Regions from separate parts of the Nicoliella sp. ESL1149 genome, predicted to be linked through region 2. Evidence: predicted binding sites of a transcription regulator. Region 2 holds the regulator's gene; the other holds the start of a gene.

Region 1 (11,608 bases), 800 kb from region 2:
TTGGAAAATACTCCAACAAGTAGTTCATCATCTAATGACGATAATAGTAGTTTATCTAGTGCATCGTCTAATGCTACCAGTGCATCAATAACAGAATCAAGTATTGCTTCAAATAATAATTATTTAAATGATTACAGCGTATTGATTAATGGTCAATATAATCAGAATGATTCTAATGCTACCGATAGTCCTGATACAGATTCTACATATAAGCAGAACACTCATTTAACTGAGTCAGCAGGTTTTATGAATGATATTCAAACAATGTTCAAGGATAGTAATGGAACTTGGCATGTCTATTATTTAGATAATCCAGAAGCATCTACCCAAAATGGTAATTCTGGATGGAAGCAAGCGACTACGACTGATTTTATTCATTGGAATCAGGATGATAACTTAGCAATTGCTCCTCAGGGTCAAACTAAGAATGGTCAAACTGTACCATGGGGATCAGTTGCGACTGGGTCGGTAATTCAAAATACAGATGGGCTTGTATCTGGAATCCCTAAATCAGCAGTTGTTGCTTATTTTGCTAGCTATCAAGATAATCAACAAAAAATATATGCTGCTTATAGTGTAGATAATGGGAATACTTTTGTTCCCCTTCAAGAGCAACCAATCATGGCTCAAGCTGCAACTAATAATGGAAATGGTAACTTTAGAGATCCAAGTGTGATGGTATATAACAATCAATTAATTATGCATACTGCTGAGGGACAATCTGTTGGTACCTACAGTAGTACTAATGGAATTGATTGGACTTATCAAGGAAGTACATGGATAGATAATAAATCTGAAAATGGTGGTCAAGATTTAGGGATGATTGAATGTCCTGTCATTAAACAAATGAGGGCTAGTGATGGGACGACTCAATGGGAAATGTTCTTTGGGGGCAATCAGTATTTAACTGGTCAAACAACTGGGACTTTTGCAATCAATGGCCAAATGGAGTCAAATGGTTTCTTTAAGATTGCAGATGGGGCCCATCCCGTTCGACTAGACCAAGGAACTGACTTTTATGGTGCTAATTTTGGTCAAGATAATTTAAACTCAGTTTATATGATGGGTTGGGTCAATAATTGGGGATATTCTCCACAAAGTTTGCCTGGTCAAAACGATACTAATACCATGAGAATGGGAACGGCTAGTTATGTTCGAAAGATGGAATTGATTAAAAATGACCAAGGTCAATATGTTCCTCAAACTGTTAAAATGTATACTCCTCAAGAAAGTAATCAAGTTATCAGTACGACTAATAACCAAAAATTTGATCAAACGGTAACGACTCAACCAAATGCCCAATATGATTTTACATTTAATAGTTTGAACAGTGATGCTACATCAAATGTTGCCCACCTAGTTTTTAACTACGGAGATAGTCAAATGAACCTTGATTTAGATTTAGCGAAGGGTTCATATACAGTAAATAGAACAACTGGCAGCTATGATAAGGAAGAGTATAGTAAAAAGTCGTATTCAGGTCAGTTTGATTTAGGAAGTCAATTGAACAAGCAACATCTTAATGTCCAAGTTTTCACTGACCGGCAAAGTATTGAAGTTTATTTTCCTGACTATCATCAAACTGCAACATTCTTGAGAATTGCTAATGATGGGGACAATAACGGTAAACAAACGTTGCATGTTTGGACTGATAATAAAATGAATACAGTTTTTAGTCATGGGACAAGTACTTTAGTTGATCCGGATGCCATTAGTTCATTATCTGATACTGAATTAAGTTCCGACGTTGCAACTAATGATGTTTCTAATAATGAAAATGGTCATTCAGTAAAAATGTTGAGTTCAGTAAGACCGGTGGTGAATAGTGCTTCTAATTATTCAAAGCCGACAAACAAATCAAATAGTAATGCAGTTATTGATGTCGAAAGTTCAGCTGCCGATTTATCAAGTACAAACTCATCAAGCGATTCATTGAACGCAACCACAAGTGATGGTTTACAAGATGATGAAAATTATTCTGATTCTTCAAATAAAGAATCAGAATTAGATAATGAAGAAACTAATTCTCTAAATTCTGATCAACAAAATTCAGCAGAAGATTTGGATAATTTAGAAACGAATAGTTCATCAGATAATGTTATGGATGATGTTAATGAAAATGGACATCAAGTTGCTAAACAGCATAAAACTAACTCATTAGTTACTCAATGGTTTCATCAAACGTCTCGGCATGCGGTTTATTATAATAAATTAAATCCAATCAAGAATAGCCATTTCTTTATTATTAAAACTTTAAAACCAGTTTTAGTTCATTTGAAAAATAGGAAGATTCTAAATAATAAGAGTTATATTTTAGTTAGGGCTGATCAATACTTGAAAATTAAGAGATTGATTCGATCTGGATCAATCTGTTATGGAATTACGGCCAATAATAATTTAATTCCTTTAAATCGAAAGTACGTTGAAAATGTGTATCAAGAGCAACAAGTAAATTCGAATAGATTATTATCTATTTAGTTAGAAAGACTCTGAATTTTTCAGAGTCTTTTTACTTGCATTCAAATCTTAAAAATAATACTATGAAAATAGAAATTAGCACTAGAATATAACGAGTGCTAAATAATAATTTGGAGGGATTGTTAAAATGTTAAAACCATTAGGCGATCGCGTCTTAATTGAAGTTGAAAAAGAACAAGAAGAAACTGTTGGCGGAATTGTCCTTGCTAGCAATGCAAAGGAAAAGCCACAAACAGGAACTGTTGTAGCCGTTGGTGATGGCCGTGTTTTAGATAATGGGAATAAAATTGAACCAGCTGTTTCAAAGGGTGATAAGGTTTTATTTGATAAATATTCTGGAACTTCCGTTGATTACGATGGCAAAAAGTATCTTGTTTTACATGATAAGGATATCGTAGCAATCGTTGAATAATTAAATTAAAACATTAAATATTTTTTAATGAGGTGAATAATATGGCTGAAAAAGAAATTAAATTTGCTGAAGACGCCCGTGCTGCAATGCTACGTGGTGTTGATAAATTAGCTGATACTGTAAAAACAACTTTAGGACCAAAGGGACGTAATGTCGTTCTTGAAGAATCAACAGGTCCTAACATTACTAATGATGGGGTTACAATTGCAAAATCGATTCATTTACCTGATCATTTTGAAAACATGGGTGCTGAATTAGTTGCAGAAGTTGCTTCTAAGACTAATGACATTGCTGGTGATGGTACTACTACTGCCACTGTTTTAACTCGTGCAATTATTAATGAAGGGATGAAGAATGTAACTGCTGGTGCTAATCCAGTTGGTGTTCGTCGTGGAATTGAAAAAGCAACAAAGGTTGCTGTTGATGCTCTTCATAAAATGTCACATAAGGTAAATGGAAAAGAAGATATTGCTAAGATTGGAGCAATTTCTGCTGCTAATGAAGAAGTAGGTAAGTTGATTGCCGATGCAATGGATAAGGTTGGTAACGATGGAGTTATCACCATTGAAGATTCTCGTGGTGTTGATACGACCTTAGACGTTGTTGAAGGAATGCAATTTGATCGTGGCTACATGTCACAATATATGGTTACTGATAATGATAAGATGGAAGCTAACTTAGATAATCCATATATCTTAGTAACTGATAAGAAGATCAATAATATTCAAGAAATCTTACCTGTTCTTCAATCCGTAGTTGAACAAGGTCGTGCATTATTGATTATTGCTGATGACATTGGTGGAGAAGCTCTTCCAACATTAGTATTGAATAAGATGCGAGGAACATTTAACGTTGTGGCTGTCAAGGCTCCTGGTTTTGGTGACCGTCGTAAAGCTCAATTACAAGACATCGCAACCTTAACTGGTGCTACTGTTGTAACTGATGAATTAGGCTTGAGTTTAAAGGATGTTAAAATTGATCAACTAGGTCAAGCGAACAAGGTTAATGTTACGAAAGACAAGACTACCATCGTTCAAGGTTCTGGTGATAAGGCTAAGATTGCAGAAAGAGTTTCTGAAATCAAGACTCAAATTACAAAGACCACTTCTGATTTTGATCGTGATAAATTAAAGGAACGTCTTGCTAAGTTAGCTGGTGGAGTTGCTGTTATTCGGGTTGGAGCTGCAACTGAAACCGAACTTAAAGAAAAGAAATATAGAATTGAAGATGCTTTGAACGCCACTCGTGCAGCCGTTGAAGAAGGTTATGTTCCTGGTGGTGGAACTGCTTACATTAACATTTTAAAGAATATTGATGATATTAAAGCTAAGGGTGATGAAGCAACTGGTGTTAAAATTGTTCTTCGTGCTCTTGAAGCTCCAGTTCGTCAAATTGCCAAGAATGCTGGTGTAGATGGCTCTGTTATCGTTGACCACTTAAAGAAACAAAAGAGTGGAATTGGTTATAATGCTGCCGTTGATAAATATGAAGATATGGTTAAAGCAGGTGTAATTGACCCAACAAAAGTTAGTCGCTCTGCTTTGCAAAATGCCGCTTCTGTTTCAGCATTATTGTTAACCACTGAAGCTGTTGTTGCTGATAAACCAAGTGATGATAACAATACTCCTATGCCTCCACAACCAGGCATGGGCGGAATGATGTAAAAGCTGAATTAATTAAAAATATGAAGAGATTGTAAGTTGCCCTGCTTACAATCTCTTTATTTTTATGCTTTTTTTTAATATTTGTAGTAAAATGAATTAATAAAATACATAATGAAAGCGAGGGTCCAACATGTGGCATTATCTTAAACGATTAATAATCGGGAAGCCACTTAAGACGACCGATGAGCATAAACAGTCTTTGAACTTCTTTCAAGGACTAGCGTTTCTATCCTCGGACGCATTATCATCGATCGCCTATGGAACTGAGCAAATTACAACGATTCTTTTAACATTATCAGCAGCTGCATTGGTGTATCAACTATGGATTGCTGCAATTGTGTTGTTTTTATTATTTGTTCTAACCATAACCTATCTTCAGATTATTAAGGTGTATCCATCTGGAGGTGGAGCATATTTAGTTGCTAGTGATAATTGGGGCTATAAAACGGGGTTAATTGCTGGTGGATCACTATTAATCGATTACATGTTAACGGTTGCAGTATCTACAGTGTCGGGAACATTAGCAATAACATCAGCGTTTCCAATATTATCTAAACATCAGGTGTTACTAGCAAGTTTGATTGTGATTATAACAATGGTAATGAATTTAAGAGGAATGCGTGCCTCATCAAGTGTCTTAATCATTCCTGTATATTTATTCATCTTACTAGTTATCGTTATGTTGGCTGGGGGAATGTATCAATTATTGACAGGACAATTTGCAAATTATCATCCTGCTTCTATCCATGGTGCAGTTAAAGGGATGTCTTTAGTCATGTTTTTAAGAGCTTTTTCTTCGGGTTCAGCTTCCTTAACTGGAATTGAAGCAACTAGTAATTCGATTCCTAATTTTAAAAAACCAAGAGTTAAGTTAGCTCGTCAAGTATTGATAATAATGGCGATCATTTTAGGAATCTTTTTTGCTGGGGTGACATTTTTAAGTTATCGAATGGGGATCATCCCAAATCAACAAAGAACCGTCCTATCCCAGATTGTGGGATTATTATTTGGCCAAGGATTATTTTATTATCTTTTCCAAACAGTGACATTGTTAATGATGTTTGTAGCTGCCAACACTGGATTTTCAGCTTTTCCAATTTTAGCTTATAATATGGCTAAAAGAGGGATTCTTCCTCATGCTTATCGTAGTCGTGGGGATCGATTGGTTTATTCAAATGGAATCATTTCATTATCAATTGGAGCAATCATTTTAATTGTTATCTTTAAAGGAAATTTGAATTGGCTAGTTCCATTGTATGCAATTGGGGTATTTATCCCATTCACGTTAGCACAATCCGGAATGGTAATTCATTGGTATCATAATCGTGGTAGCTGGTGGGTCATTAAAGTAATTATTAATATTGTAGGAGCGATGATTTCACTTATATTAGTTCTATCATTGTTAATTTTTCATTTCTTTAGTATTTTACCGTACTTAATTATGTTACCAGTTTTGGTTAAGACGTTTGATGCAATTAAAGATCATTATGAGGACTTAGATAATCAATTATTGGTTGGTAAACAATCAGATTTAAATGTTTCAATCAACAAGGGAGCAAATGTAATTGTTTTGATTAGTAATGTGACTAAGGTTACTGAGGAGGCAATCGAATACGCTAATTCGATTGGTGATTATGTAATTGCGATGCATGTTTCTTTTGATGATAATAAAGAAAAAGAAGCCTTGATTGCTAAGCAATTTAAAGAGATGTTCCCAGATGTTAGATTTGTTGATATTCATTCTTCTTATCGTTCAATTATTCAACCAACAATTAGATTCTGTGATGTAATTGCAGAAAGAGCTGAACGTCATGATAGTACAACGACAGTTCTTGTTCCTCAATTTGTACCTCGTCATTCGTGGCAACAGATTCTGCATAATCAAAGTGCTTTACGGTTAAGAAGAGCATTAAATACACGTCAAAATATAGTTGTTTCAACATTTAATTATCATTTAAAAAAATAATGGAAGGAAAATGTTACTTTGAGATTAAAAATTATTGTTTGTTTATTTGCAACAATGATCCTTTCAGCAATTCTAACACCATTTGTTAGACGCTTAGCTTTTAAAATTGGGGCTGAAGATGATCCCAATAAACGTCGGATGAATAAAATCCCGATGCCAACGATTGGGGGCTTGGGTATTTTTGTGGCGTATACTTTTGCAACAATGTTTTTGATGCATAATCAAATACCAACGCGTTCCTTATGGGGGATTTTTGCTGGTGAAGTTATTATTGTTGCTACTGGAATGATTGATGATGTTTATGTTTTAAAACCCCGGCAGAAAATGGCTGGAATTGTTTTAGCAGCAGTTGCGGTTTTCTTTTTAGGCCAAATTCAAATGACAACGGTTTCGTTTCCATTTATTGGTAATTTTGGTTTAGGATGGTTTAGTTTACCAATCACTATTATTTGGATTATATCGATTACAAATGCGGTTAATTTGATTGATGGGCTTGATGGTCTAGCAACTGGAGTTGCTATTATTGCGTTAACAACAATGGGAATTACCGGAATTTTCTTTTTGAACGTTGGAAATACTTACGTGTCGATTATGATTTTTTCATTGGTAGCAGCTTGTCTTGGCTTTTTGCCATACAACTTTTTTCCAGCCCGGATTTATTTAGGGGATACCGGTTCGTTGTTTATTGGATTTATGATATCTGTCTTTTCCTTGAACGGGTTAAAAAATGCGACGTTCATTACTGTTATCATTCCAGTGATTATTTTAGGGGTGCCAATTACTGATACGGTATACGCAATTTTAAGAAGGTTATTAAATCGGCAACCAATTTCGCATGCTGATAAACATCATTTGCATCACCGTTTAATGGAAATTGGATTAACACATCGTCAATCCGTATTGGTTATTTACGGAATTGCAATTATCTTTTCCTTTATTTCGTTGCTATATCCAGTATCTAACTTTTGGGGGGCAATTTTATTAACGATTGCCACTTTATTCGGCTTAGAATTATTTGTTGAGTCGATTGGATTAGTTGGGACAAATCGACGACCGTTGTTGAATTGGATTGGAAAGATTGTAAAAAATAATACTAGTAAAAGTAATCATTAAAAAAGAGTGTTGAATAAAAATTCAACACTCTTTATTTATTTTCATTATTTTCAGGATGTGGTTGATAATCAACTTCCACGTATTGTTGACCATTGTCACTAATCTTAAGCCGATCGTTCAAGAGATTGATGATTTGACTTTTAAATGTTTCAACTTGAGGAGTATCAATTGATACAGATATTGTTACATCACTAGTATATTCTGTATTAGTAATCGTGTAATTGTTTTGATCTAAAAAATATTTTAGTTGTTCGGCTAATGAATAATCAATTTTAATGGCTAATTGGGTTTGAAGGACTCTTTTTACGATGCCGACCTTATTAATTGCTTCTGTTGAAGCATTACTGTAAGCTCTGATCAATCCACCAGCACCTAATTTAATTCCACCAAAATATCTGGTAACAACAATTGCAACGTTGTGTAGTTTTTGCAATTTGATTGCATCAAGAATTGGTAATCCAGCAGTTCCTGATGGTTCTCCGTTATCACTTTTTCTTTGAATATGATCGTCTTGGCCAACCATGTATGCAAAACAATTATGGGTTGCTTTAGCGTGAATCGTTTTAATTTTATTGATAAAGGCTTGAGCTTCATCATCTGAATTGACCCTGGCGATTGTACCAATAAAACGAGATTTCTTGATATCGATTTCATTGGAACCACCATTTTTGATTGTTAGATAATCTTGTTCCACAAGAAACAACTCCTTTTTTCGTATTTTATGATTGAGGGAGGATTTTAAAATGATAAATGAGATTGAGTGTTTGTATGGTCGTCAAATAAGGACGATTGACATTGACAGTGGATTATTAAATCATCCTAAAATAAACAAACGTTCAGCCATATCGATGGCTGGAAATCAAATTATTTGCCAGCGTTGTGGTCAAAAGACTGATAAGCAAATCGCTCAATTGCCAAATAACCATTTTTATTGTCCCCAATGTATTAATTTAGGGCGAATGAGTACGCTCCATTCTTTGTGTTCAATTAATGAACCGAATCATTTTCCTATTAATGATAACCCTTTAACATGGGATGGGCAACTAACAACATCTCAAGAACAATGTTCTAAGGAAGTAATTTCTAGGTTTAAAAATAATCAAGATCAATTATTATGGGCAGTGACGGGAGCTGGAAAAACTGAAATGTTGTTTCCAGGAATTGAATGGGCAATTCGGAAGGGGTTTCGTATTTGCATTGCTTCTCCGCGTGTAGATGTTTGTATTGAGTTAATGCCAAGGCTTCAAACAGCTTTTTCTAATGTATCGATAGTAATACTCCATGGAAAACAAGAAGAAGAGTATCATTACGCACAATTAACGATTTGTACTACTCATCAGCTACTTCGCTTTTACCACGCTTTTGATATCTTAATAATTGATGAGGTTGATTCGTTTCCGTATGTTAATGACCCGGGACTCCATTATGCAGTTAATAACGCTTTAAAAATATCAGGGCGAAGATTATACTTAACTGCTACCCCCAGTCCAGATCTGTTAAAACAAATCAGTAAGAAACAGCTAGCAGTTAGCTATTTACCATTGCGTTTTCATCAACATTTACTGCCAAAGATTAACCTTCATTGTAAAATGAACTGGCATCAAAAGTTGGAAAAAGGAAAATTGCCAGGTAAATTATTAACAGATATTCACCAAAGATTAAATGATAAAATTCGGTTTTTAATATTTGTTCCAAAGATAAAAGATCTATCGTTAGTAGATAGAGCTATTCGAAAAAATAAGGTTCAAGGGAAATGGCAAACGGTTTATTCAGCTGATCCAAAAAGACTAGAAAAAGTTCAAGCGATGCGAAAAAATGAACTTGATTTTTTGATTACCACGACCATTTTAGAACGAGGAGTTACATTTCCAGGAATTGACGTGATTGTTTTAGGGGCTGATGATCCTGTTTTCTCAACATCTTCGTTAGTTCAAATTGCTGGACGAGTTGGTAGAAAACAAGATCGCCCAACTGGAAATGTTGATTTTTGGGCAGCCTTTAATAATCGAAGAATTAATAAAGCTAGACGCCAAATTTTACATATGAACTATTTAGGAGAGAAATTACGGGATGGAAAATGATTGTTTGTTGTGTGGTCATCGAATATCGCAATCATTATCTTTTAAAGAAATTATTTTGATTAAACAAGCAAGTAAGAGGTTGATTTGTGACAGATGTGAACAAAAATTTGAAAAAGTTGTTTCAGGATGTCAATTTTGCTCTAAGGGCGGTCATTTTAAAAACGGAATTTGTCATGATTGTTTAAAATGGAAACAAAATGGACAACTTTTGATCAATAAGAGTATCTATTGTTATAATGATTTTTTTCGTGAATATATGAATCAATATAAATTTCGTGGAGATTATCGATTAAGAAAAGTTTTTTCAACAGAATTGACTAGTAAAATTGGTTCAAATCAAATAGTTGTTCCAATTCCAGTTAGTCCAGAAACGATGTCTAAAAGAGGGTTTAATCAGGTGACGGGATTGATAGAGTGTGACTATGTTGAAGCATTAAAGACTGAGAAAAAATTTAAGCAATCCCATAAAACTGAACAAGAACGATTGTTGATGGAGCAGCCATTCCAAATTGTGAAATCAAAAGGTGACAAAATTAAGAACAAAGATATTTTATTGGTTGATGATATTTTTACGACTGGTACAACTTTACATTTAGCAGCTCAACTAGTTTTGGATGCGGGTGCCAGTTCAGTTCAATCGTTGACTTTAGCACGAACAGTTTAATAAATCAGAACTTATCATTTTCAACTTAGCAATAAAATGTTAGAATAGACTAGTTATAGTATATGAAAATAAAATAAAAATATTAAAAACAAGTTTTTAAGAAAGGATTTTTGTATTGGCTAATATTATTAAAAAATGGGTCGAAAGTGATAAAAAGACTATTAAAGAGCTTAGCAAATTAGCTGACAAAGTTGGAGAATGGTCCAAAAAATATCGCCAATTATCCGATGAAGAATTACAAGCAAAAACGCCAGAATTTCAACAACGTTTTAAAAATGGTGAAAGTCTAGATGATTTATTACCAGAAGCATTTGGTGTGGCTCGTGAAGGAGCACGTCGTGTTCTCGGTTTAAATCCATTCCATGTTCAAATCATGGGGGGAATTGTGTTACATCGTGGTAACATTGCCGAAATGAAGACTGGTGAAGGAAAAACTTTAACTTGTACGATGCCAGTTTATTTGAACGCAATTTCTGGATATGGAGTTCATGTTATTACTGTTAATGAATACCTTTCTCAACGTGATGCTGAAGAAATGGGTGAATTATATAACTGGTTAGGATTATCAGTTGGAGTTAACGGTTCTGATAAGTCACCAGAAGAAAAACGAGCAGCTTATAATGCAGATATCACTTACTCTACTAATGGTGAAATTGGTTTCGATTATCTTCGTGATAACATGGTTGTTTATAAAGAAGATATGGTTCAGAGACCATTGAACTTTGCGGTGGTTGATGAAGTGGATTCTATTTTAATTGATGAAGCTAGAACTCCATTGATTATTTCTGGACAAGCAACAGCATCTTCTGATTTATATAAGAGTGCTGATAAATTCGTTAAAACGTTAACTGAAAAAGAAGATTATAAGATTGATCTTGAAACCAAGACAATTGCCTTAACTGATCATGGAATTGAAAAAGCAAATAAGTTCTTTAACTTAAAGAACTTATTTGATACTGATAACACTGCTTTAACCCACTACATTGATGAAGCATTACGTGCTAATTACATCATGATTCGAGATAAAGATTACGTTGTTCAAGATGGTCAAGTTCAAATCGTTGATTCATTTACTGGACGAATCATGGATGGACGTCGTTTCTCTGATGGACTTCACCAAGCAATTGAAGCCAAGGAAGGCGTTGAAATTCAACAAGAAAGTAAGACAATGGCTAACATTACTTACCAAAACTTGTTTAGAATGTACAAAAAGCTTTCCGGAATGACTGG
Region 2 (11,608 bases):
ATAATGTATCAATTGATAAAACTGGTAAAAAATCTGGTCGAGGTGCTTACATTATGATGGATGTTGAAATTGCTAAACAAGCAAAACAACAACATACTTTTGAAAAAGCATTTGGAATTAAATTAGATGATCAATTTTATGATGAATTGATTAATTATACTGATCATGAACAAGCCAGAAAACAATTATTTAATAATGAAAAATAACAAACAAATTTTAAGCTTATTAGGGCTTGCAAAACGAGCTGGTAAGATAATTAGCGGTGAAAATAATCTTTTAAATGGGATTAAGAACAATCAAATTACATTTTTAGTAATTGCTAAAGATACAGGTAGCGCTAGTTATAAGAAATTTACCGACAAGGCTAATTCCTATCAAATTCCAATTTGTAAAAGATTTACTAAGGACCAAATTAGTGAGTCTATTGGTTTAAGTCGAACGATGATAGGGATTACAGATGCTGGATTCTCAAAAAAGTTCGTTGAGTTGACCCAAGATAGCTAGAAAAGGATAGTGATTACATGGGTAAGAAAAGAATTTACGAATTAGCGAGAGAACTAAACGTTACTAGTAAAAGTTTAATTAGTCGAGCCAATGAATTAGGCTTAAAAGTTAAACATAATCACATGTCAACTGTAGATGCAGGAGAAGAAAGCAAAATAAAAGCTTCATTTAATAAGGGGAAAACATCAGTTAAAAAAAGTTCTGCTAAACCTCAATCAACAAATTCTAATCATCAGAAACATAGTAACGGAACACATGCTAATCAAAATCATCAATCAAACAATAATGGTAAACAACAAATGAATAAAAGTAATGGGAAACCACGCTCAAATGATAACAACAATCATAAAAAAGTAACTTCAAATAATCATAATAGCCATTCAAATGGCAATAACCATCAAAATCATAATACTACTCAAAATAATAATAATCGTAGTAATAACAACAATAATAATAATAATTCGAACAATCGGAATAACAATACAAGCGGCCGCAATAGTCGTCCTAATAATTTTGGAAATAATCGTTTCAGTCGTCGAAATAACAAAAAGAAGGGTCGCCGAAATAACAACAGCACCTTCTATACGAAGAATCAAAGAATTAGACAAATGCATAAGCATAAGGATGCTCCAAAACGGAAGAATCGTCCATTGCCTAATACGCTAGTTTATACCGATGGAATGAATGCCCAAGAAATTGGAAAAGCATTGCATCGCGAACCAGCTGAAATTGTTAAAAAGTTATTCTTACTAGGCATTATGGTAAATCAAAATCAATCACTTGATAAAGATACGATCGAATTATTAGCTGCCGATTATGGAATTGATGCAAAAGAAAAACAAGTTGTTAATGTTTCAGATATCGATAAGTTCTTTGAAGAAGCTGAAAACAACAAAGCACATGAAGTGACAAGAGCTCCAGTTGTTACTATTATGGGACACGTTGACCATGGTAAAACGACGTTACTTGATTATCTTCGTCATTCCAATATTACTGCTGGTGAAGCAGGTGGAATCACTCAGGCAATTGGTGCCTACCAAGTTAAACATGATGGTAAGAGTATTACGTTCTTAGATACTCCAGGACATGCTGCATTTACTGCAATGCGGGCTCGTGGTGCTGATATTACCGATATCACGGTCTTAGTTGTTGCAGCTGATGATGGTGTTAAACCTCAAACCGTTGAAGCAATTAATCATGCGAAAGCTGCTAAGACCCCGATTATTGTTGCTGTTAACAAAATTGATAAGCCAGACGCTAATCCAGAACATACAATCGAAGAATTGAACCGTTACGGTTTAATTCCTGAAGATTGGGGTGGAGATACGATTTTTGTTAAGATTTCTGCTAAGAAAGGAACAAATGTTGAAGAATTATTAGACATGATTCTTCTTCAAGCAGAAGTAATGGAATTAAAGGCCAACCCTGATCAACGTGCTGCAGGTTCTGTTATTGAAGCACGTTTGGACAAAGGATTAGGACCTGTTGCTGCATTACTAGTTCAACAAGGAACACTTCATGTTGGAGATCCAATTGTTGTTGGTGATACTTTTGGTCGAGTAAGAACAATGACCAATGAAAATCATAAACCTGTTGATAATGCTAAACCTTCTGAACCTGTTGAAATTACTGGGTTAAGTGATGTTCCTGAAGCAGGAGATCGGTTCGTAGTCTTCAAAGATGAAAAAACTGCTCGAGCTGCTGGTGAAGAAAGAGCTGAGGAAGCCCAAGTTCAAGATCGTCGGAAAACTAATCGTGTTACATTGGATAACTTGTTCGATTCTTTAAAGGATCAAGAAAACAAGCAAGTTGATATCATTATCAAGGCTGATGTTCAAGGATCTGTTGAAGCTCTTTCATCAAGTCTAGAAAAAATTGATGTTGAAGGGGTTAACGTTAACATTATTCATACTGGAGTTGGAGCAATTAACGAAAGTGATGTTGCTTTAGCTGAAGCAAGTAATGCGATTATCATTGGTTTCAATGTTCGTCCAACACCACAAGCTAAATCACAAGCTGAAAGTGATAAAGTTGATATTCGTTTACACCAGGTTATTTATGATGCAATTGATGAAGTAGAATCTGCTATGAAAGGGATGCTTGCACCTAAGTACAAAGAAGAAGTTACTGGTGAAATTGAAGTTCGTCAAATTTACAAAGCTTCTAAAGTTGGAACGATTGCTGGTGGAATGGTCACTACTGGTGTTGTTAACCGTGATAGTAAAGTTCGCTTGATCCGTGATGGAGTTGTTGTTTACAATGGTGAATTAGGTAGTTTGAAGCGTTTCAAGGACGATGCTAAAGAAGTTAAGCAAGGATTTGAATGTGGTTTAACTATCGAAGACTACAATGACATTAAGCAAGGCGACGTCATTGAAGCTTATGTTATGAAAGAAGTTCCTAGAGATTAAAAAAGGAGCGTTTAATTATGGCTCAATATCGAGTTGGAAGATTACAACAAGAAATTCAAAGAGAAGTTAACGATGTCTTATTAAAGCGCATTCGTGATCCTCGCGTCCAAGGAGTAACCATTACAGGTGTTGAAGTAACTGGTGATTTACAACAAGCCACGATTTACTACAGCATTTTATCCGATCAGGAAAAGGATGAAAAACGGACTCAATCTGGATTAGATCATGCAACTGGTTTAATTCGAAGTGAGTTAGGTTCACGTTTAAGACATATTTACAAGGTTCCAACGATTCAGTTTAAATTAGATCCATCAATTCAATATGGAAGTAAGATTGATAGTTTGATCAATAAGTTGGAACGTGAAGATCGTTAAAATATTATTAATATTTAAAAATGGAGACGAAAGCAATTTCGTCTTTTTTTTATAATGAGGTGAAATTATGGATGGAATTATTCCGTTAAATAAAGATCGTGGAATGACAAGTTTTGATTGTGTAAGTAAAATCAGAAAAATTGTTCACATGAAAAAAGTGGGGCACAGTGGGACATTAGACCCGAACGTAGACGGTGTCTTACCAATATGTTTAGGTAGTGGGACGAAGGTGGTTGACTTTTTAATGATGTCTGGAAAAAAGTACCGAGGAGAAATTACATTCGGTTTTTCCACAACTACTGAAGACCTGGATGGCGAGGTTGTGGATAAACAAGAAATTAAAGAACCATTCCTTGATTCAGAGATTCAGGATAAAATGCATCAACTCGAATCACCCAAGTTAAAACAAATTCCGCCCATGTATTCAGCAGTTAAAGTTAATGGAAGAAGGCTTTATGAATATGCAAGAGCTGGTGAAAAAGTGGAACGTCCCGTCCGCTATGTTAAAGTTAATGAATTTAAAATGACTTCTAAAAGTGAATATAATTCTAAACAGAAAACACAAAAATTCTTATTTGAAGTGAGTTGTGGAAAAGGCACATACGTTAGAACTTTAGCAATAATGTTAGGTCAGTTATTAGAAGTTCCAGCGACGATGACTAGTTTAACTAGAATTGAAAGTGGTCATTTTACGTTAGATCAAACTTGTACTTTAGAGCAGCTAAAAGAGGCTGCTAAAAATAATGATTTAAATAAGTTTATATATCCGATTGACCATGCCCTTGTTGATTATCCTGTTCATAATTTATCAGAAAAAGAATGGAAAATAGTTCAAAACGGTGGTTTCTTAAATTTGAATAAAGTCGCTCAACAACCCAGTCAAGTTGTGTTAAAGTATGATAGACAAGCAAAGGCGTTATATCAAATCAAGAATGAACAATACCGACCATTAAAAATGTTTAGTAATAAGTGAGGAATTATGATGAAAATTGTTAAATTAAGACATCCAATTAATAATTATCAACCGTCAGTAAAATCAGTGATGGCAATGGGATTTTTTGATGGTGTTCATTTAGGACACCAAAATGTTATTAAATCTGCAGCTAAGATCTCAAAAGAAAAGCAGCTCCCATTATCTGTTTTAACTTATGATCATCATCCTCAATTAGTATATAAACAATTAAATATCCAAGACCGTCGATATTTAACTTTGAATGAAAAAAAGATGGAACTATTTGAAGAATTAGGTGTTGATATCGTTTATCAAGTTAGTTATACAGGAATGTTTCAAGAACAAACACCTCAAGAATTTGTTGATAACTATTTAATTCAATTAAAAGCTGACACGGTAGTAGCAGGATTTGACCATACTTATGGATCAGGTAAACTAGCAACGATGGTTCGTTTGAATGAATATACACATGGTCAGATTGATGTAGTTACTGTTCCGGAAATTAAAATCAACAATCAAAAAATTAGTTCAACTTTAATTCGTAAGTTATTAGATGAAGGTAAAGTAGAAAATGTAAATGAATTACTTACTCGATCTTTTGAAATCAAAGGGACGATTGTTCATGGATTAGCACGCGGGAGAGAACTTGGTTTTCCAACTGCTAACGTTGAAACAAGTGCATATCAATGGTTACCAAAAGAAGGGGTATACATCGTTTCGATGCAAATCGGAGAAAATTGGTATCCTGGGATGGCTCAAATCGGTCGCAACATAACGTTTGGAAATAATAATCCAGTAACGATTGAAATCAACTTATTAGATTTTAATCAAAATATTTATGGTGAAGTTGTAAATGTTAAGTGGTTGAAATGGTTACGTGGAGAAGTAAAATATACTGGTGTTAAGCCATTGATCAAACAACTTAAAATAGATGAAAATGAGACTAGAAAATATTTTAATTTAAAATGAGTCTTTTCTTTGACTTTTAAATGGGAATTTTGGTATATTATATATGTGCCTTAGCACTTGACCATTATGAGTGCTAAAAAAGGGGTGATTGATTATGTTGACCGATCGTCAAGCGATTATTTTAAAAGCGATTATTCAAGGTTATACGACCTCTGGTCAGCCAGTCGGCTCTAAAGTGTTGACTAGTCAACTACCAATTCATGTTAGTTCTGCGACTATCAGGAATGAGATGGCATATTTAGAAAAACAAGGTTTGATTACAAAAACTCATTTATCTTCTGGTCGGGTACCTTCAATCAAGGGATATCGATACTATGTGGATCATCTTAAACATGATTTAACGGTAACTCCACAGGATTTATCGTTGATTCATAAATCATTTGATGTTCATTTTGATCATATTGATGAAATTGTTAAAGAGTCTGCAAATATTCTTTCTCAGTTGACTGATTATACAACAATTACTTTTAAGCCGGAACAAATTGGTGAACGTAAGTTATCTGGTTTTAGATTAGTTCCACTTGGTAATCATCGCGTAATTGCAATTATTATTACTGATGATGGAGATGTGGAAAACCAAACATTTCAAGTTGATAAAACTGTTACGGGTGAGCAATTAGAAGCCGTTACAAAATTGATCAATGATAAATTGGTTGGAAAATCGATTTCAGATGTAATGAAGATTTTGAAGTCAGAAATCACATCCGAAATTCAGAAATACTTACATACTCCTGCTGGTTTTATTAAAACGTTTGATGAAGTATTAGCTCAATCTTTTAATGATAATTTATATGTCAGTGGTGAGTACAATTTATTGGACTTTGTTAAACATGATGATGTGAGTTATCTTAAGCCTTTATATTCATTCCTTAAAGATAGCAATGATGTTAGGGATTTTATTGGTAATTCAGATCAACCAATATCCGTTAAAATTGGTAGTGAGTCTAATAATAAGCTACTGAAGAATTATAGTTTAATTACTGGTTCTTATGATGTTGGTGCACATGGTCGTGGCGTAATCGCTGTATTAGGTCCAACACGAATGCCGTATTCTAGAATTATTGGTTTGGTTGGGGCATTTCGTAAGGAGTTGGCTGATAAGCTACTCGGTTATTACGATGAAAATAAATAAAAGGAGGAATTGACTTGGCAGATAAGAAAAAGCATTCTGAACAAAAAGATGTTCATACTAAATCTGATGAAGCTAAGGAAACCTCAAAGAAGCAAGTTAAATCTGATAAATCTAGTGATAAAGCTTTAAAGCAAGAAATTGCTGATTTGAAAGCTAAACTAGACAAAATGGAAGACAGTTACTTGCGAGCTGAAGCTGAAGTTAAGAATGTTCAACGACATGCACAACAAGATCAAGCGAACTTGTTGAAGTATGATGGACAAAAGTTAGCAACTAGTATTATTCCAGTTGTTGATAACTTAAAACGGGCTTTAGCAGTTGAAGTTAACGATGAGGCTGGTAAAAAACTTAAGTCTGGAGTTGAGATGGTTACAAAACATCTTGATAAAGCTTTGGTGGAAAACAAAGTTGAAGAAATGAAACCAAAGGGACAAAAGTTTGATCCAACATTATACCAGGCTGTTCAAACTGTACCATCAGATGATGAACATCCTGCTGATACAGTTGTTGAAGTCTTACAGAACGGTTATACATTGTCAGGACGTGTTTTACGTCCAGCAATGGTAATCGTTGCTCAATAAATAAATTTAAGAAACGAGGGATTTTATAATGGCAAGTAATAAAATTATTGGTATTGATTTAGGTACTACGAACTCCGCCGTTGGAGTTCTTGAAGGTAACGAACCAAAGATTATTCCTAATCCAGAAGGTTCAAGAACTACACCATCAGTTGTTGCATTTAAAGACGGTGAAGTCCAAGTTGGTGAAGTTGCAAAACGTCAAATGATCACTAACCCAAACACGGTTGTTTCAATCAAGAGTCACATGGGTGATAACAATTATCGTGTTGATGTTGATGGTAAGAAATACACTCCTCAACAAATTTCAGCAATGATTTTACAATACATCAAGAAGTATGCTGAAGCTTACATTGGTGATACTGTTGATAAAGCAGTTATTACTGTTCCTGCTTACTTTAATGATGCCCAACGTCAAGCAACTAAAGATGCTGGTAAAATTGCTGGATTAGACGTTAAGAGAATTATTAATGAACCTACTGCAGCTGCATTAGCTTATGGTTTAAATAAAAAAGATAAGGATCAAAAGATTCTTGTTTATGACCTTGGTGGTGGTACTTTTGATGTTTCTATCCTTGAATTAGGTGATGGAGTATTCCAAGTACTTTCTACTAATGGTGATACCCATTTAGGTGGGGATGACTTCGATAAGAGAATCATGGACTGGTTAGTAGATGGTTTCAAGAAGGAAAATGGTATTGACTTATCTAAGGATAAGATGGCTTTACAACGTCTAAAGGATGCTGCTGAAAAAGCTAAGAAGGATTTATCAGGTGTTACTGAAACTGAAATCAGCCTTCCATTTATTGCATCTGGAGACCAAGGCCCACTTCACTTGAACATGAAGTTAACTCGGACTAAGTTCAATGAATTAACATCTGACTTAGTTGATAAGACTAAGGCACCTGTTGATAACGCATTAAAGGATGCTGGTTTATCTGCATCTGATATTGATACTGTTATCTTAAATGGTGGTTCTACTCGGATTCCTGCAGTTCAAGAAGCTGTTAAGAACTGGACTGGTAAAGAACCAAACCATTCAATCAATCCTGATGAAGCTGTTGCTTTAGGTGCTGCTGTTCAAGGTGGTGTCTTGACTGGTGATGTTAAGGATGTTGTTTTACTTGATGTTACTCCATTATCCCTTGGTATTGAAACAATGGGTGGTGTCTTCACTAAGTTAATTGATCGTAATACAACCATTCCTACTTCTAAGAGTCAAACGTTCTCAACTGCTGCTGATAATCAACCAGCTGTTGATATCCATGTTCTACAAGGTGAACGTCCAATGGCTGCTGATAATAAGACCCTTGGTCAATTCCAATTAACGGATATTCCACCTGCACCTCGTGGTGTTCCTCAAATCGAAGTTACTTTCGATATTGATAAGAACGGTATCGTTAACGTATCCGCTAAGGATAAGGGTACTGGTAAGGAACAAAAGATTACTATTAAGGATTCCAATGGTCTTTCTGACGATGAAATCAATAAGATGATGAATGAAGCTAAGGAAAATGCCGATGCTGATAACAAGCGTAAAGAAGAAGTTGACTTGAAGAATGAAGTTGACCAAGCTATTTTCCAAACTGATAAGACTTTGAAAGAAGTTGAAGGTAAAGTTTCAGATGATGAAATCAAGGCTGCTAAAGATGCAGAAGATGCATTAAAGGAAGCTAAGAAGTCTGGTAATCTTGATGATATGAAGGCTAAGAAGGATGATCTTAACAAGAAAGTTCAAGAATTAGCAGTTAAATTATATCAACAACAACAAGGTCAACCAGGTCAAGGCGCACAAGGACAAGCTAATGGTGATGCTTCCGATAAGAAGGATGACGACAACACTGTTAATGGTGATTTCCACGACGTTAATGACGATAAGAAAAACGACAAATAATTAAATAGTGATTATTTGGCACAGTATAAAAAGTCAAGGTCTGCTGTTGTTAGACTTTGGCTTTTTATGTTAATTTAGTATGTTATAATCATTTTTATTAGGGGGTTAATTTATGGCTCAAGAAGATTATTATAAAGTCCTAGGTGTCGATCGAAACGCCAGTGATAGTGATATTAAGCATGCTTATCGTCGTTTAGCAGCCAAGTATCATCCTGATGTTAATAAAGCACCTGGTGCAGAAGAAAAATTCAAGCAAATTACTGAAGCGTATGAAGTATTAGGTAATAAACAAAAACGTTCTAACTATGATCAATATGGTTCTGCTGATGGCCCACAAGGTTTTGGTGGCGGCGCTGGTGGTTATGGCGGCGGTGCCGGTGGCTTTGGTGGCTTCGGTGGTGGTGCTGGTGGTTTTGATGACATCTTCAGTTCTTTCTTCGGTGGCGGAGCTGGTGGTGGTCGTCGAACCAATCCAAATCAACCTCGTCCTGGAAGAGATTTACAATACCAAATGGATTTAACATTTGCTGAAGCGGTATATGGTAAAACGACTACAATTAAGTACAGTCGTGATAGTGAATGTCTAACTTGTCATGGAACTGGGGCTAAACCGGGAACTAAGGCTAAGACATGTTCTCGTTGTCATGGTCAAGGAGTTATCATTACTGAAACCAATACCCCACTTGGTCGGATGCAAAGTCAACAAACTTGTCCAGTATGTCATGGAACTGGAAAAGAAATTCCTGATAAGTGTCCTACTTGTCATGGAACTGGTAAAACTTCTCAAACTCATGAAGTTTCTGTTTCTGTTCCAGCTGGTGTTGATGATGGTCAACAAATGCGTCTTCAGGGTGAAGGTGAAGTTGGTGATAATGGTGGACCTCATGGTGATTTGTTCATTGTCTTTTCTGTAAGAAGAAGTAAGTACTTTGAACGTGAAGGAACTACAATCATTTATAAGCAACCAATTTCATTTGCTCAAGCTGCTTTAGGAAGTGAAGTTATTGTTCATGCTTTGGACGATGATAATAAGAGCGAAGATGGTAAATTGAAGTTAACGATTCCTGCCGGAACTCAAACTGGAACTAAGTTCAAGTTACGTGGTAAAGGAATTCCTAATATTAACCGCAGTGGTCGCGGAGACGAAAAAGTTGAAGTAACTGTTGTTACCCCTAAGAGTTTGAACAAGAAACAAAGGGAAGCTCTTCAAGCATATGCTAAAGCGGGTGGCGATGACGTTAATAAGACAAATAGCTTCTTTGATAAAATGAAAGATGCTTTCGATAAGAAATAGTTAAAAAATAATTAACGAGTGTTGGATAATGTTAAACTATCTAACACTCGTTTTTATTTAAGTTAATTTGTTGTTATAATGGTAAAAGGAATAATACGAATAAAGGTAGGCAATGACATGGATTTAAATGAATTAAAAGAACGTCAAAAATACATCCGTAATTTTTCAATTGTTGCCCATATCGATCATGGAAAGTCAACATTAGCTGATCGAATTTTGGAATTAACTGATACGGTTGCTAAACGTGATATGCGAAACCAATTGTTAGATAATATGGAATTGGAACGTGAACGTGGAATTACGATTAAATTAAATGCAGTTAAATTAACGTATCATGCTAAAGATGGTCATGACTATGAGTTCCATTTAATTGATACTCCAGGCCACGTTGATTTTGCATATGAAGTGTCTAGAAGTTTAGCGGCTTGTGAAGGAGCATTGTTAGTTGTTGATGCAACTCAAGGAGTTGAAGCCCAAACGATTGCTAACGTTTATTTAGCGATTGATGATGATTTAACAATTTTACCAGTCATCAATAAGATCGATCTTCCTTCAGCTCAAGTTGATGGGACTAAAAAAGAAATTGAAGATGAAATTGGTTTAGATGCCAATGATGCTAGTTTAGTAAGTGCTAAAACAGGATTAGGAGTTTCTGACTTATTAGAACAAATTGTAAAAGTAATTCCAGCTCCTGATGGAGATCTTGATAAACCGCTTAAGGGGTTAATATTTGATTCAATTTATGATGATTATCGAGGTGTGGTTCTAAGTGTTCGTATTTATGAAGGAATCGTTAAACCTGGTGATAAGATTCATTTAATGAATGGAAATGCAGATTATGAAGTAGATGAAGTCGGGGTTAACTCACCACATCCAGTTAAAAGAGATTACTTAATGGCTGGTGATGTTGGATACATTACTGCGGCAATCAAAGATATTACTAAGACACGAGTTGGGGATACGATTACCAGTGCAGTTCATCCTGCTGATAAGGCATTACCTGGTTATCGTGAAATGAATCCAACGGTTTATGCCGGGTTATACCCAACTGATAATGCTAAGTTTGATAATTTAAGAGAAGCACTTGAAAAATTAAAGTTGAATGATGCTGCTTTAGAGTTTGAACCAGAAGTATCTAAAGCCTTAGGATTTGGATTTCGTTGTGGATTTCTAGGTCTTTTGCATATGGACGTTGTTCAAGAACGTTTAGAGCGTGAATTCAATTTAGATTTAATTACAACGGCACCGTCTGTAACTTACCATGCTTATACTACTGATGGTGAAGAACATGATGTTCATAATCCTTCTGAAATGCCAGATGCCAGTTCAATTAAAGAAATTAAAGAACCGTTCGTTAAAGCAACAGTGATGGTACCAAATGATTATGTTGGACCGGTAATGGATCTTTGTCAGAATCGTCGTGGTAAATTCGTCACAATGGATTATTTAGATGATATTCGAGTTAACGTTATTTACAAAATGCCACTTTCTGAAATCATT

Evidence for each region. The regulator HrcA, encoded in region 2, represses chaperone genes, less so after heat shock. The targets are predictions, from matches to a motif close to TTAGCACTCNNNNNNNNNGAGTGCTAA.
Region 1: a site for HrcA is predicted at 2,554-2,580, ahead of groES (co-chaperone GroES). Genes of this name have one in related genera too.

The regions. Positions count from the first base shown of each region.
Region 1 is NZ_JBYLUE010000002.1:1,009,006-1,020,613, forward strand. Features, by position in the region: gene AC3B6G_RS04895 (glycoside hydrolase family 32 protein) at 1-2,478, shown strand, start outside; gene groES (co-chaperone GroES) at 2,606-2,890, shown strand; gene groL (chaperonin GroEL) at 2,932-4,554, shown strand; gene AC3B6G_RS04910 (APC family permease) at 4,685-6,520, shown strand; gene AC3B6G_RS04915 (glycosyltransferase family 4 protein) at 6,539-7,633, shown strand; gene AC3B6G_RS04920 (YigZ family protein) at 7,665-8,327, opposite strand; gene AC3B6G_RS04925 (ATP-dependent helicase ComFA) at 8,377-9,714, shown strand; gene AC3B6G_RS04930 (ComF family protein) at 9,704-10,378, shown strand; gene secA (preprotein translocase subunit SecA) at 10,494-11,608, shown strand, end outside.
Region 2 is NZ_JBYLUE010000002.1:213,554-225,161, reverse strand. Features, by position in the region: gene rnpM (RNase P modulator RnpM) at 1-206, shown strand, start outside; gene AC3B6G_RS01105 (L7Ae/L30e/S12e/Gadd45 family ribosomal protein) at 196-504, shown strand; gene infB (translation initiation factor IF-2) at 522-2,915, shown strand; gene rbfA (30S ribosome-binding factor RbfA) at 2,933-3,289, shown strand; gene truB (tRNA pseudouridine(55) synthase TruB) at 3,357-4,262, shown strand; gene ribF (riboflavin biosynthesis protein RibF) at 4,272-5,210, shown strand; gene hrcA (heat-inducible transcriptional repressor HrcA) at 5,299-6,342, shown strand; gene grpE (nucleotide exchange factor GrpE) at 6,357-6,923, shown strand; gene dnaK (molecular chaperone DnaK) at 6,952-8,814, shown strand; gene dnaJ (molecular chaperone DnaJ) at 8,927-10,108, shown strand; gene lepA (translation elongation factor 4) at 10,226-11,608, shown strand, end outside.